2 regions of the Streptomyces sp. NPDC096040 genome follow, and region 1 is predicted to be linked to the other one. Evidence: riboswitches for the same ligand, from Rfam matches in the RefSeq annotation. Region 1 holds a riboswitch; the other holds the start of a gene.

Region 1 (7,198 bases):
GTCCGGGCATGTCAGGCCTCCGATGCGTGATCTCTCGCTGTCTCCGTCGAGGATCGCGCGGAAGCCTGACATCTCCTGTCGCCTTTTCCTGGCGGATGCCGCACGTCACCCGGTGGGACGCAGCCGATCCTCCAGTTCGCGGTCGTCGGTCAGGAACCAGAGCTGACGGCCGCGGTTCGCCTCGTACACGAAGTCGCGCAACGCGGAACTGCCGGCGAGGTGCCGGGAGATGTCGCCGACGACGGCCAGCCGCAGCCGGTAGTTCGCGAACTTCTGCGCCACCGCGCCGGCGACCCCCGAGCGGAGCCGGAAGAACTCGTCCCCGACCCGTTCGGCCGGGACGGCGACCAGCTCCGCGTCCTGACCCATCGCGTCGCCGACGAGATCGAGCGCGGCGCTCTCACCGTCGAGCGCCGGCCCGTCGGGGGCACAGCGCAGGACGCGGGTGGTGTGCAGGGTCACGAGCGTGGCTGTGGAGGTCATGGGCGTGATGGTAGGGGCGCCCCGCGGTGGCGCGCCCCGGTTTTCCGGCCGACCGGGTCAGTGCCCTCGGGCGATCCATTCCTCCAGATGGGGCGCCTCCGCGCCGATGGTGGTCGAGTCGCCGTGTCCGGTCAGGACCTTCGTCTCCGGGGGGAGGGTGAGGAGCTTGTCCCGGATGGAGTCGACGATCGTCGGGAAGTGGGAGTACGACCGTCCGGTCGCGCCGGGGCCACCCTGGAAGAGGGTGTCCCCGGTGAACACCGTGGCCAGGCCGGGCTCGTAGAGGCAGACGGCGCCGGGCGCATGGCCGGGGGTGTGCAGCACGGTCAGGTCGGCGCCGGCCGCCTCGATGACCAGCCCGTCCGCCAGATGGTTGTCGGGATCGCGGTCGGGGTGGGTGAACCTCCACAGCGGCAGGTCGTCGGGGTGCAGCCAGATCTTGGCACCGGTGAGGTCCGCGAGGGCGGGCGCGGCGTCGATGTGATCGTTGTGGGCGTGGGTGCACACGATCGCCTTCAGCACGCGGTCCTCGACCGCCTCGGCGATGGCCCGGGCGTCGTGGGCGGCGTCGATGACGATCACCTCGCGTTCGTCCCCGATGATCCACACGTTGTTGTCGACGTCCCAGGTGCCGCCGTCGAGGGTGAACTGCCCGGAGGTGACGATGCGTTCGATGCGCGTGGTCATCACAGCACCACCACCGAACGCAGCACGTCACCCTGGTGCATCCGGTCGAACGCGTTCTCCACCTCGTCGAGTTGGATGGTCTCGGTGACGAAGGCGTCCAGGGGCAGCCGGCCCTGCAGATGCAGGTCGATCAGCATGGGGAAGTCCCGGGAGGGCAGGCAGTCGCCGTACCAGCTGGACTTGAGCGCGCCACCGCGGCCGAAGACGTCGAGGAGCGGCAGTTCGAGCTTCATCTCGGGGGTCGGCACGCCGACGAGAACGACCGTGCCCGCGAGGTCGCGGGCGTAGAAGGCCTGCCGGTAGGTCTCCGGGCGGCCGACCGCCTCGATCACGACGTCGGCACCGAAGCCGCCGGTCAGCTCGCGGATCGCCTCGACCGGGTCGCCCTCGCGCGAGTTGATCGTATGGGTGGCGCCCAGGGTGCGCGCCTTCTCCAGCTTCCGGTCGTCGATGTCGACGGCGATGATCTTCGCGGCGCCCGCAAGACGGGACCCGGCGACCGCCGCGTCACCTACCCCCCCGCAGCCGATCACGGCGACCGAGTCGCCCCGGCCGACACTGCCCGTGTTGATCGCGGCGCCGATGCCGGCCATCACCCCGCAGCCGAGCAGTCCGGCGACCGCAGGGGAGACGGCCGGATCGACCTTGGTGCACTGTCCGGCGGCGACCAGCGTCTTGTCGGCGAAGGCCCCGATACCGAGCGCCGGGGACAGTTCCTGTCCGGTCGAGGCGAGCGTCATCTTCTGCCGGGCGTTGTGTGTGTTGAAGCAGTACCAGGGACGGCCGCGCAGACAGGCCCGGCAGTTCCCGCACACCGCACGCCAGTTGAGGATCACGAAGTCCCCGGGCGCCAGGTCGGTGACCCCCTCGCCGACCGACTCCACCACACCGGCGGCCTCGTGGCCGAGCAGGAACGGGAACTCGTCGTTGATGCCGCCCTGTCTGTAGTGCAGGTCGGTGTGACAGACCCCGCAGGCCTGCACCTGTACGACGGCTTCGCCGGGCCCGGGGTCCGGCACCACGATCGTCTCGACCCGCACGGGCTCGTCCTTGCCCGGTGCGATCACGCCGCGTACTTCCTGCGCCATGGACCTGACCCCTTCGTCGCTCTGCTGACGTGCCTGTCTTCCGACCCTACGCGCGACCGATCGGTAACAGCACGGAGCACGTCGAGCCTTCCGGATCTTTCCGGCGTACGAACGGGTGCCGGTGGCCGACGGAGCCGTGCCCCCGGGACCGGGGCGGCCCGTCGTAGCCTTGGTGCGCCGCCCACCGCCCGGACGAGGAGCACCGTGACCACCGCAGAAGCAGTTTCACCGAGACGGACGAGGGACCGGACCGGTCCGTCCGCGTTCCGGCTGCTCCTCTCCTATGTACGGCCGCACCGCTGGGCCCTGGTGGCGGGTGCGGTGCTCTCGCTGGTGACGGGGGCGACCGGGCTGTTGCTGCCGCTGGTGGCGCGGGGGTTGATCGACGACCTGTCCCACGACCGTTCCATCACCGGGAAGCTGCTCGCGATGGCCGGTCTGGTGGTCACCAACACCGTGGTGGGCGCGCTGGGTTCGTATGTGCTGCGGCGAACCGCCGAGTCGGTGGTGCTCGGGGCACGGCGCACCCTGTCGTCGTACCTTCTGCGGCTGCGGATCACCGCCGTGGACCGCACCGAACCCGGTGATCTGATGGCGCGGATCACCTCGGACACCACCCTGTTGCGCGAGGTCACCACGGACTCGCTGGTCGCGCTCGGCACCGGCGGGCTCACCCTGGTCGCCACCGTGGTGATGATGGGCGTGGTCGACCCCGTGCTGCTGGGCGTAACGCTCGCGGTGATCGCCGGGGCCGGCATGGTGCTGGGCACGATCGTGCCGCGCATCAACCGGGCGAGCCGGCGGGCCCAGGACGCGGTCGGGGTGATGGGGGCCTCGCTGGAGCGGGTGCTGGGCGCGCTGCGTACCGTGAAGGCGTCGGGGGCCGAACCCCGCGAGGAACGTGCGCTGCACGAGGCCGCCGAGGAGTCCTGGCGGCAGAGCGTGCGGGCCGCCAAGTGGTCGGCCGCGGCGGGCAACACGGCGGGGCTGGCGATGCAGCTGGCGTTCATCACGGTCCTGGCGGTGGGCGGGGCGCGGGTGGCGACCGGCGCCATCGGCATCGGCACGCTGGTGGCGTTCCTGCTCTACGTCTTCTATCTGATGTCACCGATCCAGCAGGTCGTCGGCGCGGTCACCCAGTACCAGACCGGCGCCGGCGCGCTCGCCCGGATCCAGGAGGCGCTGCGGCTGCCGGCCGAACCCCCGTCCGAGCCGGCCGAGTTGCCGTCCGCCGGCGCCGAACCGGCCTCCGTCACCTTCACCGACGTACGTTTCCGCTACGCCGACGACCTGCCGTACGTCCACCACGGGGTCAGCTTCGCGATACCCGCGCGGGGCATGACGGCGTTCGTCGGCCCGTCCGGCGCCGGCAAGACCACCGTCTTCTCGCTGATCGAACGGTTCTACGACCCGGAGTCCGGCACCATCACCCTCGACGGCCGCCCTCTCACCGACTGGGAACTGGCACCGCTGCGTTCGGCCATCGGGTACGTCGAGCAGGACGCGCCCGTGCTGTCGGGGTCGCTGAGGGACAATCTGCTCCTCGGCAATCCCGAGGCGGACGAGGACGCGGTGACGCGGGTGCTGAAGACGACCCGGCTCGACGGTCTCATCGCGCGGCTGCCGCAGGGCCTGGAGACGCTGGTCGGGCACCGCGGGACCAAGCTGTCCGGCGGGGAGCGGCAACGGGTCGCGATCGCACGGGCGTTGCTGCGCCGGCCGCGGCTGCTGCTCCTGGACGAGGCGACCTCGCAGCTTGACGCGGTCAACGAGGCGGCTCTCAGGGACACGGTCGCCGACGTGGCACGGTCGACGACGGTGCTGGTCGTCGCACACCGGCTGTCCACGGTGACGATGGCCGACCGGATCGTGGTGATGGACGCGGGCCGGGTCCGCGCGGTGGGCACGCACCGGGAGCTGGTGGCGGCGGACCCGCTGTACACGGAACTGGCGGCGACACAGTTCCTGGCCTCCGAGCACTGAGCCCGCAGTAGGCCACTACGTACCGAGTACGACGAAGGGCCGCCCCCTTCCGGGACGGCCCTCGGGGTGTGGCCGGGGGTCAGTGCGCGATGCCCGGCACCAGTCCCATGGCGGGTGCGGCCAGGTCGGTGATCTGGTGCAGTTCGCCCAGCTTGTGGAGTCCCTGCAGCTGCTCCGAGACCTTGGGGATCTCGTCCTTGTACTCCGCCGGAATGTCACTGCGGGAGAGCGAGTCGAGGACGCCGAGCGCGGTGAGCTTCCCGGGGTCCTGCGCGCTCGCGTCGGCCGCGCTCGCCAGCGGGGCGGCGAGGCCGGTGACCCCGACGGCGAGGCCGACGGCGGCGACGATACGTCGTGTTGAGATCATGTCCTCAGCAACGGCCCGGGCGCGGGCCCGGACACGGGCAGCCGCTCCCCCTCACCCGTCAGGCGGAGCGCCCGGCCTGCACTTGCCGAGCCCCGTGGGGCGGAGGACGCTCGAAGGTGGGGCTCTCGCGGCCCGCCCCGCATCAGGTCGCGGGCTCCGACAGGAGGTCACCATGGGCACCGCCACAGGCTCCACGTTCGACACCGAGACGCTGCGCCGGGCCATAGAGGGCAACACCGGGAACAACCTGCTGTCGCTCTACGCGGACGACGCGGAGATCCGTATCGTCGACCGCAACGCCCAGCCCAGTCATCCCAAGGTCCTGCACGGCCGCAAGGACATAGCCGCGATGCTGGACGACGTCTACACCCGCGACATGACGCACAAGCTGGACCAGTGCATCGTGCAGGGCGACCGGGCCGCCTACAGCGAGTCCTGCGAGTACGCGGACGGCGTCCGGGTGCTCGCCGAGTCGATGATCACGCTGCGCGACGGCAAGATCGCCGAGCAGATCATGATCCAGGCATGGGACGAGTAGTCGGAAGGACGGCGAGGGTCCAGGTCGGCGGCCGGCTGACCCGGACCTTCTCGGTACGGGCGGGACTGACGCCGAGCGCCTCGGTTACGCTGGGCGTGGGCCGTGACTGGCGCTGAGGTGGAGCACCACCGGGGAGCGGTCCGCACTGTCGATGCCGTGCGCCTGGGCGATCAAGGTCGAGCCAGCTCAGGAGTATGCCGCATGACCCATGCCCGTCTCATGAACGGAACCGCCGTCGCCCGCCGGATCGTCGAGCAGACCGCACAGCGGGCCGCCGGCCTCGCCGCACGCACCGGCACCACGCCGTGCCTGGCGACCGTACTGGTCGGCGAGGACCCCGCCTCGGTCACCTACGTCCGGATGAAGCAGAACCGCAGCCGCAAGGCCGGCATCGCCTCCCGGCACGTGGCCCTGCCCGCCACCACGACCACCGAGGAACTCGTGGGCACATTGCGGGAGTTGTCGGCCGACCCCGCGGTGCACGGCATCCTGCTCCAGCACCCGGTCGGCGAACACGTCGACGAGCGGGCCGCGTTCGAGGCGATCGCCCCGGAGAAGGACGTGGACGGCGTGACCTTCGCGTCGTTCGCGACGATGAGCTTCGGACTGCCGGGCTTCGTCTCCTGCACGCCCGGCGGCATCCTGCGGCTCCTCGACGCGTACGACGTCGACCCGGCCGGGAAGCGGGCGGTGGTCGTCGGCCGCAGCGCGATCCTGGGCAAGCCGGCCGGCATGCTGCTGCTCGCCCGGGACGCCACGGTCACCTACTGCCACTCCCGCACCGCCGACCTCTCGGCGGCCGTCCGCGAGGCCGACATCGTGGTCGCCGCGGTCGGCCGGCCCCGGCTGATCCGGGGGCAGGACATCAAGCCGGGGGCAGTCGTGCTCGACGCGGGCTACAACGAGGGCAACGTCGGTGACGTCGACTTCGACTCGGCCGTGGAGCGGGCCTCGCTGATCACGCCGGTGCCGGGCGGTGTCGGTCCGATGACCATCGCCGTGCTGCTGGAGCAGACGGTGACCGCGGCGGCCCGGCAGCTCGGGGTGTGATCAGCGCAGCCAGGCGCTGTACTCCATGACGTCACCGGCCTTCACGCCGTACTCGGGATCGTCCCGGGTGACCGTGGTCTCCAGGCCGAGTACGGCACCGGTGGCCGGGTCCAGGATCAGCATCCGCCGGCCGCCGGTGCCGTCGTCGTGGACGTACGCCTGCCCGGTACGGCCCAGCCGGTCGGTGACCTGGCCGACCGGGCGCAACCCCTCGGCGTCGGCGAGAAGCGCGGCCAGCGCCGCCGACTCCCGTGCCCCCAGCGTCCAGTTGTCCAGCAACTCCTCGGTGGTGTCGAGGAGTTCGGACGTGGTGAGGGTGTCGCGGTGGTCCACGGTGCGCACCCCGGGCGCCGGCGCCGATATGTGGATCATGGGCCTGGCCTTCTCCGGCTTCGGCACGATCCTGGGCGCGGTCAACTTCATCACCACGATCATCTGTATGCGAGCGCCGGGCATGACCATGTTCCGGATGCCGATCCTCGTCTGGAACGTCCTGCTCACCTCGGTGCTCGTGCTGCTCGCCTTCCCCGGTCCTGGCGGCGGCCCTGTTCGCGCTGGAGGCGGACCGCAAGTTCGGCGCACACGTCTTCGACGCGGCCAATGGCGGAGCGCCAGATCGAGGGGCATCTGCTGCTGGCCGCCGCCCGGGCGGAGGGCCGTGCCGCGGGGGCCCGGGCGGCGGATCGGTTGGGTTGGCTGATAGATAGCCAACGGGACGATATCGAACGGCAGTTGGAGTCCGAGTATGTGGAACTCGCCCGAATGTCGTGGCGCCGTACGGCGGAGAGGGGCGAGGAGTTGAGGCGGGAGTACGAGACCAGATACCGGTCCTTGCGCCAACGGCTTCTGGCCTGCTCCGTACTGGCCTGCGCGTTCCTCACCGCAACGGCGTTTCTGACACTGGCGATGTGAGCGCCCCTTCAGGGGCGCGGGGCTGTATTGGATATGCGGCTGCCGCCGCGCGGGCGCGACCAGTCACAGCCCACCCGCGCCCAAGGAACT
Region 2 (7,198 bases), on a different contig from region 1:
CGGGGAACCGGGGATCGTCGGGGCTGGTCGCGCCCACGCGGCGGTAGCCGCATATCGGAACCAGCCCCGCGCCCCTGCGGGGGCGCTGTCCCTGACCGGGGGGTCAGCCCAGGTCGATCTCCGGATACAGCGGGAAGCCCGCCACCAGGTCCGTCGCCCGCTGGGCGATCTCCTGGGACACCTTCTCGTCCAGGACATGGGCGGCCTTGCTGGGCGCGCCCGACTTCGTCGTGCCCGGTTCCGTCGTCGTCAGGACGCGGTCGATCAGGCCAGCCACCTCGTCCATCTCCGCCGTGCCCAGGCCGCGCGTGGTCAGCGCGGGGGTGCCGATGCGGATGCCGGAGGTGTACCAGGCGCCGTTCGGGTCTGCCGGGATCGCGTTCCGGTTGGTGACGATGCCGGAGTCGAGGAGGGCCGACTCGGCCTGGCGTCCCGTGAGGCCGTAGGACGTCTCGACGTCGATCAGGTTGAGGTGGTTGTCCGTGCCGCCGGTCACGAGCGTGGCGCCCCGGCGCATGAGGCCCTCGGCCACCGCGCGGGAGTTGTCGACGATCCGCTGGGCGTAGTCCTGGAAGGAGGGCTGCCGGGCCTCGGCCAGGGCGACGGCCTTGGCGGCCATGACGTGCGGGAGGGGGCCGCCGAGGACCATCGGGCAGCCGCGGTCGACCTGGTCCTTGAGGGAGTCGTCGCACAGGACCATGCCGCCGCGCGGGCCGCGCAGCGACTTGTGGGTGGTGGTCGTCACGATCTGGGCGTGCGGGACCGGGTCGAAGTCGCCGGTCAGGACCTTGCCGGCGACCAGGCCCGCGAAGTGCGCCATGTCGACCATCAGGGTCGCGCCGACCTCGTCGGCGATCTCGCGCATGATCCGGAAGTTCACCAGACGGGGGTAGGCGGAGTAGCCGGCGACGATGATCAGCGGCTTGAAGTCACGGGCCTGGGCGCGCAGCGCGTCGTAGTCGATCAGGCCGGTCGCCGGGTCCGTGCCGTAGGAGCGCTGGTCGAACATCTTGCCGGAGATGTTCGGACGGAACCCGTGGGTGAGGTGGCCGCCCGCGTCCAGGGACATGCCGAGCATCCGCTGGTTGCCGAAGGCCTGCCGCAGCTCGGCCCAGTCGGCCTCGGAGAGGTCGTTGACCTGGCGGGCGCCCGCCTTCTGAAGGAAGGGGACCTCGACGCGGTCGGCGAGTACGGCCCAGAAGGCGACGAGGTTGGCGTCGATGCCGGAGTGCGGCTGGACGTAGGCGTGCCGGGCACCGAAGAGCGCCTTGGCGTGCTCGGCGGCGAGCGCCTCGACGGTGTCGACATTGCGGCAGCCGGCGTAGAAGCGGCGGCCGACCGTGCCCTCGGCGTACTTGTCGCTGAACCAGTTGCCCATCGCAAGCAGGGTCGCCGGGGAGGCATAGTTCTCGGAGGCGATCAGCTTGAGCATCTCGCGCTGGTCGGCGACCTCCTGGCCGATGGCGTCGGCGACCCGCGGCTCGACCGCGCGGATCACATCGAGGGCTGCGCGGTACGCGGTGGACTCGGTGGAGAGGGGCTCGGACATTCGGGACCTCCGGACATGGCGTTCGGCATTCACGGTTCGGCCCAGGCGCACGGCACTCGATCCAGCACGGGCCGCTCCCCGATGGTCGGTCCCATCCCAGCGCGCCAGTCACGGCCCGCTGGTCACCCTACCCGGCACGCCGGATCCGAGGGCCCTGACGTCCACCGGTCGGGCGGGGGCAGAGGGTAGTAAAGGGGGCACCCCGCCGCGTTCTCTGGAGTCCCCGTGACCACTACGGAAGCCCTCATCGCCACCGCCGACACGTACAGCGCGCACAACTACCACCCGCTGCCGGTGGTGATCGCCACGGCCGACGGGGCCTGGATGACGGACGTCGAGGGCCGCCGGTACCTGGACTTCCTGGCCGGCTACTCGGCGCTCAACTTCGGGCACGGCCACCCCCGTCTGGTCGCGGCGGCGAAGGCGCAGCTGGAACGGGTGACGCTGACGTCACGCGCCTTCCACCACGACCGGTTCGCCGCGTTCTGCACGGAGCTGGCGGAGCTGTGCGGAATGGAGATGGTGCTGCCGATGAACACGGGGGTGGAGGCGGTGGAGACCGCCGTGAAGACCGCCCGGAAGTGGGGGTACCGGGTGAAGGGGGTGCCGGCGGAGATGGCGAAGGTGGTGGTCGCCGGCGGTAACTTCCACGGCCGTACGACGACGGTGATCAGCTTCTCGACCGATGCGGAGGCGCGGGCGGACTTCGGGCCGTACACGCCCGGTTTCGAGATCGTGCCGTACGGCGACCTGACCGCGATGCGGGGCGCGTTGACCGAGAACACGGTGGCGGTGCTGCTGGAGCCGATCCAGGGCGAGGCCGGGGTGATCGTGCCGCCGGAGGGTTATCTGGCGGGGGTGCGGGAGCTGACGCGCGAGCGGGATGTGCTGTTCATCGCGGACGAGATCCAGTCGGGGCTCGGGCGGACCGGGCGGACCTTCGCGTGCGAGCACGAGGGGGTCGTACCGGATGTGTACGTCCTCGGGAAGGCGCTGGGGGGCGGGGTGCTGCCGGTGTCGGCGGTGGTGGCACGGGCCGAGGTGCTGGGGGTTTTCCGGCCCGGGGAGCACGGGTCCACCTTCGGCGGGAATCCGCTGGCCTGTGCGGTGGCGCTGGAGGTGATCGCGATGCTGCGGACCGGGGAGTTCCAGGAGCGGGCGGCCGAGTTGGGGGAGGTGCTGCATCGGCGGCTCTCGGAGTTCACCGGGAGCGGGCGGGTGACGGCGGTGCGGGGTCGGGGGCTCTGGGCGGGGGTGGACATCGATCCGGGGGTGGGGTCGGGGCGGGCGGTGGCGGAACGGTTGATGGAGCGGGGGGTGCTGGCGCAGGACACACATCGGGCGACGGTGCGGATCGCTCCGCCGTTGGTGATCGAGGAGGAGGATCTGGAATGGGGAGTTGAGCAGTTGTGGGGGGTCCTGAGCGCCTGAAGGGGTGCGACCAGGAGCCCGCTCCCCGGACAGGCGACCGGCCGGAGGTCCGGCGCCGGCATGAGTGCGGCTTCACCTACAGTCCCTCTGTGCTCTTTGGAATGGTGTGTGCCCTCGCGGCCGCGATCTGCTTCGGTACGGCGACGGTCCTGCAGGCGGTGGCCGCGCGGGCGGCCGGTGACGGCACGGGCGGGGAGGCGGCGCTGCTGCTCCGGGCCGTGCGGCAGTGGCGGTACATCGTCGGGCTCGGGCTCGACGGCCTCGGCTTCGTGTTCCAGATCCTGGCCCTGCGGTCGATCCCCATCTACGCGGTGGGCGCGGCCCTGGCGTCGAGCCTCGCGGTGACCGCGGTGGTCGCGGCGCGGCTGCTGCGGGTACGGCTGAGCGGGCTGGAGTGGGGTGCGGTCGGGGTGGTGTGCGCGGGGCTCGCGATGCTGGGGCTGGCGTCCGGGCCGGAGGGCGACCGGGCCGGGTCCGACGCGCTCAAGTACGCCATGCTCGCGACCGCGGTGGGCGTGCTGCTGCTCGGGCTCGTCGGCGGGCGGCTGTCGGGGCGGTGGCGGGCGCTGCTGCTGGGCCTGGGGGCGGGGTTCGGGTTCGGGGTGGTGGAGGTGTCGGTGCGGCTCATCGACACCCTGTGGCCGGCCGGACTCCTCACCAACCCCGCGACCTACGCACTGCTGGTCGGGGGCGGTGGCGCCTTTCTGCTGCTGACCTCGGCGCTCCAGCGCGGCTCGGTGACCACGGCGACGGCGGGCATGGTCATCGGCGAGACGATCGGCCCGGCGGCCATCGGGGTGGTGTGGCTCGGGGACCGTACCCGCGAGGGGCTCGCCTGGCTCGGGGTGCTCGGTTTCACCGTGGCCGTCGCGGGGGCGCTGGCACTGGCCCGGTTCGGGGAGGCGCCCGGGGCACAGGATGAAGCGGGCCCCAGGGCGCCCGAGCCGGTCGGTCCAGCGCGGCCGTGATCCCGTCCCGAGGCGGGACCTGCCCTTCAGGACGACGCCGACGGTCTCGTCCCGGCGCTGTTCGTCGGTGCCGCACAGGTCGGCGACCGGCGGGGCGGATCGAGAACTGCCAGGTGGAGCTCCTCTTGGCGGACACCTCTCCGCGCGTTGCCGGGCGTTGAACTCGGGGTGTCATCGTGCCGGGGGTTGCGGCGGACACGGTCTGAAGTCATTCGACGCCGATCACGGCCGGGTCCGACAGCACCGTGCACAGGATGTCCAGCGCCCCCGACCAGGCGTGGTCGGCGGGGGTGCCGTAGCCGAGGACGAGGGCGTCCGGCGGTGCGGTGGCCGCGTCGGGGTGGCGGTGGCGCGGGGTGAGGCCGTCGAGGGCGAGGCCGTGGGCGGCGGCGGCCCTGATCACCCGGCGCTGGGTGCCGGGCGGGAGCCGCAGCACCACGTGCAGACCGGCCGCGATGCCGGTGACCCGGATCGCGGGGGCGCGCTCGGCCAAGGCCGCGACCAGGGCGTCCCGGCGGCGCCGGTAGCGGGAGCGGGACGCGCGGACGTGACGGTCGTAGGCGCCGGAGGTGATGAACTCGGCGAGGGTCAGCTGGTCCGGCGCACCGCAGGTGTCCACGTCACCCTTGACCGCCGTCACCTCCCGGGCAACGCCCGGCGACAGCACCATCCATGCCAGCCGCAGGCCGGGCGCCAGGGACTTGCTGGCCGTGCCCAGGTAGACCACCTCGTCGGGGGCGAGGCCCTGGAGGGCGCCGACGGGACGGCGGTCGTAGCGGAACTCGCCGTCGTAGTCGTCCTCCAGGACCATGCCGCCGGTGCGTCGCGCCCAGTCCACGACGGCCGCCCGCCGGTCGTGGTGCAGCGGCGCGCCCATCGGGAACTGGTGCGAGGGGGTCAGCAGCACCGCGGCCGGACCCTGCCCCAACTCCCTGGTGTCCGTGCCGAGTTCGTCGAAGGGCAGCGGGCAGGTGCGGAGTCCGGCCGTCGTCAGCAGCCGCCAGTGCTCGTCGAGGCCGTACGACTCCACGGCGACCGTGTCCGCCCCGCGGGCCCGCAGCAGCCGGCCGAGCAGGCTCAGACCGTGCGCGAACCCGGCGCAGATCACGATCCGTTCGGGGTCGGCGCGCACCCCCCGGGCGCGGGCGAGGTAGGTGGCGAGCGCGGTGCGCAGTTCGACGCGGCCGCGTGGATCGCCGTAGCCGAAGGCCTCGTTGGGTGCGGTGGTGAGGGCGCGGCGGGCCGCCCTGAGCCACTCGGTGCGTGGGAAGGCGGAGAGGTCGGGCCGGCCGGCGCGCAGGTCGTAGGCGGGGCGCTCGGCGGTCGTACCGGCGGTCGCCGTGGCCTTTCGCCGGCCCGGCGGCATCGCCGGCTCCCTGGCCGCGACCCGGGTGCCGGAGCCCTGGCGTGCGGTGAGCCAGCCCTCGGCGACCAGGTCGGCGTAGGCGTCGGCGACGGTGTTCCGGGCGATACCCAGGTCGGCGGCGAGGGACCGGGACGAGGGCAGCCGGGTGCCGGGGACCAGCCGGCCGCCCCGGACGGCCTCGCGCAGGGCGTCGGTCAGGCCCCGGCGCAGGCCCGGACCGGCCGGTTCCAGATGGAGGTCGATACCCAGAGTGGCCCATGGTTTCTCCATGGAAATGGACCATACCCCTGGGCTGCCTGGCTCCTAGGGTCAAGATATGACCACAGAACACCCGACAGAGTACGCACCCGAACACTCCCCCCGTCTGCCCTGGTCGGAGCTGGTGCCCGACGTGTACAAGGCGATGGTCCGGCTGGACACCGCCGCCCGGAAGGGCCTCGACCCGAAGCTCCTGGAGCTGGTGAAGATCCGCGCCTCGCAGCTCAACCGCTGTGCGCTCTGCCTGGACATGCACAGCAAGGACGCGCTCGCGCAGGGCGAGAGCGTCGAGCGGATCATCCAGCTCGGCGCCTGGGAGGAGTCCGGGCACTTCTACACCGAGAAGGAACTCGCCGCGCTGGCGCTGACGGAGGCGGTGACCGTCCTGACGGACGGCTTCGTGCCCGACGACGTCTACGAGCGGGCCGCCAAGCACTTCGATGAGGCGGAACTGGCGCAGCTGATCGCCGCGATCACGGTGATCAACGCGTGGAACCGGTTCGGGGTGACCTGCCGTCTGGTGCCGGGGCACTACACACCGGGGCAGCACGCCTGAACAGGGCCGGTGCCCTGCGGGGCGCGGCTCCGGCAGTGAGCCGCGGCGGCGGTCCGGGGGGATCGCCGCCGCGCTCCGTCGAACGGGGCGGCCGGGGTCACCCCACGTGGCTGACCGTCCTCGGGCGGAAGCGCCGGTACAGCACCACTCCCGCCGTCAGCGAGGCCAGGCTCGCGGCGGCCGGCGCCCAGGGATTGCCCGTTCCGGTGTGCGCGAGTGTGCCGGTCATCCGCTGCCGCACGACGGTGGCGGGCGGCTTCGGCATCGGCCGGGCCTTGGCCGGGTGTGACGGCTGGTGGCGAACGGGCTGCGGAGGTGTGGAGCGGGCGGGCTCGTCGGGGTGGTCCGGGGTGTTGACGCCCTCGTTGCCGAACACCGGATTGCCGATACCCACCGCGTTCACACTGTTGCCGATGACGTTCAGGGGAACATCGACCGGAAGCTGGAGGCCGTTGCCGGAGAGGACGCCCGGCGAGTCGTGGGCGCTGCCGACCGCTGCGGCCCCGTCCTTCTCCTTGGCCTCCTTGTCCTTGCCACCCCCGTTGACGCAGCGGTTGCCCATCGCGGGGTTGAGCAGCCCGATCACGTCGACGGTGTTCCCGCACACGTTCACCGGGATGTTCACCGGCAACTGGATGTCGTTGCCGGAGACCAGCCCGGGCGAGCCGGACGCGGAACCGTCCGCGGCGGAGTCGGCCCATGCCGGGCCCGCAACCGCCATCGCACCAGACGCGACGGCGAAGGCGATCACACTGTTTCGGGTAGCCCGGTTCATGGGTTCCCTGCCCTTCCAGACACGTCGCGGGCACTCACCCGCGATCGGCGAAATACAAGCAGAACTGAAGAAATAGTATTTTTTTTCGGGCACTTGGCCGGTCCCAGGACGACATGGGTGCACCAGCCAAGCAGCGACGGGAGGTGTCAGAGCGCCTGGTTGTTGCAGCCCATGTCCGAACCGAGGTGGCTCTGCTGGGCACCCGGGTTGCCCTCGCCGTTCAGCAGGTTGCCCGCCAGACCGGTGAGCGCGCCGACACTGCCGATCACTTCGATGTTCATGTCGTGCGAACGGC

The links. Region 1 has a riboswitch for ZMP and ZTP ahead of ABTY98_RS03050 (bifunctional 5,10-methylenetetrahydrofolate dehydrogenase/5,10-methenyltetrahydrofolate cyclohydrolase). Riboswitches for the same ligand answer to the same signal wherever they lie in the genome.
Region 2: another riboswitch for ZMP and ZTP. It lies ahead of ABTY98_RS23660 (glycine hydroxymethyltransferase); the one in region 1 lies ahead of ABTY98_RS03050 (bifunctional 5,10-methylenetetrahydrofolate dehydrogenase/5,10-methenyltetrahydrofolate cyclohydrolase).

The regions. Positions count from the first base shown of each region.
Region 1 is NZ_JBEOTA010000002.1:262,826-270,023, forward strand. It holds gene ABTY98_RS03015 (SDR family oxidoreductase) at 1-10, opposite strand, end outside; gene ABTY98_RS03020 (DUF4180 domain-containing protein) at 106-483, opposite strand; gene ABTY98_RS03025 (MBL fold metallo-hydrolase) at 541-1,170, opposite strand; gene ABTY98_RS03030 (S-(hydroxymethyl)mycothiol dehydrogenase) at 1,170-2,258, opposite strand; gene ABTY98_RS03035 (ABC transporter ATP-binding protein) at 2,463-4,241, shown strand; gene ABTY98_RS03040 (hypothetical protein) at 4,321-4,608, opposite strand; gene ABTY98_RS03045 (nuclear transport factor 2 family protein) at 4,781-5,146, shown strand; ZMP/ZTP riboswitch at 5,239-5,321, shown strand; gene ABTY98_RS03050 (bifunctional 5,10-methylenetetrahydrofolate dehydrogenase/5,10-methenyltetrahydrofolate cyclohydrolase) at 5,348-6,196, shown strand; partial or broken gene ABTY98_RS03055 (CU044_5270 family protein) at 6,197-6,514, opposite strand; partial or broken gene ABTY98_RS03060 (cbb3-type cytochrome c oxidase subunit I) at 6,531-6,807, shown strand; gene ABTY98_RS03065 (hypothetical protein) at 6,797-7,108, shown strand.
Region 2 is NZ_JBEOTA010000017.1:2,082-9,279, forward strand. It holds gene ABTY98_RS23660 (glycine hydroxymethyltransferase) at 104-1,600, opposite strand; ZMP/ZTP riboswitch at 1,582-1,671, opposite strand; gene rocD (ornithine--oxo-acid transaminase) at 1,775-2,980, shown strand; gene ABTY98_RS23670 (DMT family transporter) at 3,082-3,948, shown strand; gene pdxR (MocR-like pyridoxine biosynthesis transcription factor PdxR) at 4,157-5,584, opposite strand; gene ABTY98_RS23680 (carboxymuconolactone decarboxylase family protein) at 5,631-6,128, shown strand; gene ABTY98_RS23685 (chaplin) at 6,226-6,879, opposite strand; gene ABTY98_RS23690 (hypothetical protein) at 7,050-7,198, opposite strand, start outside.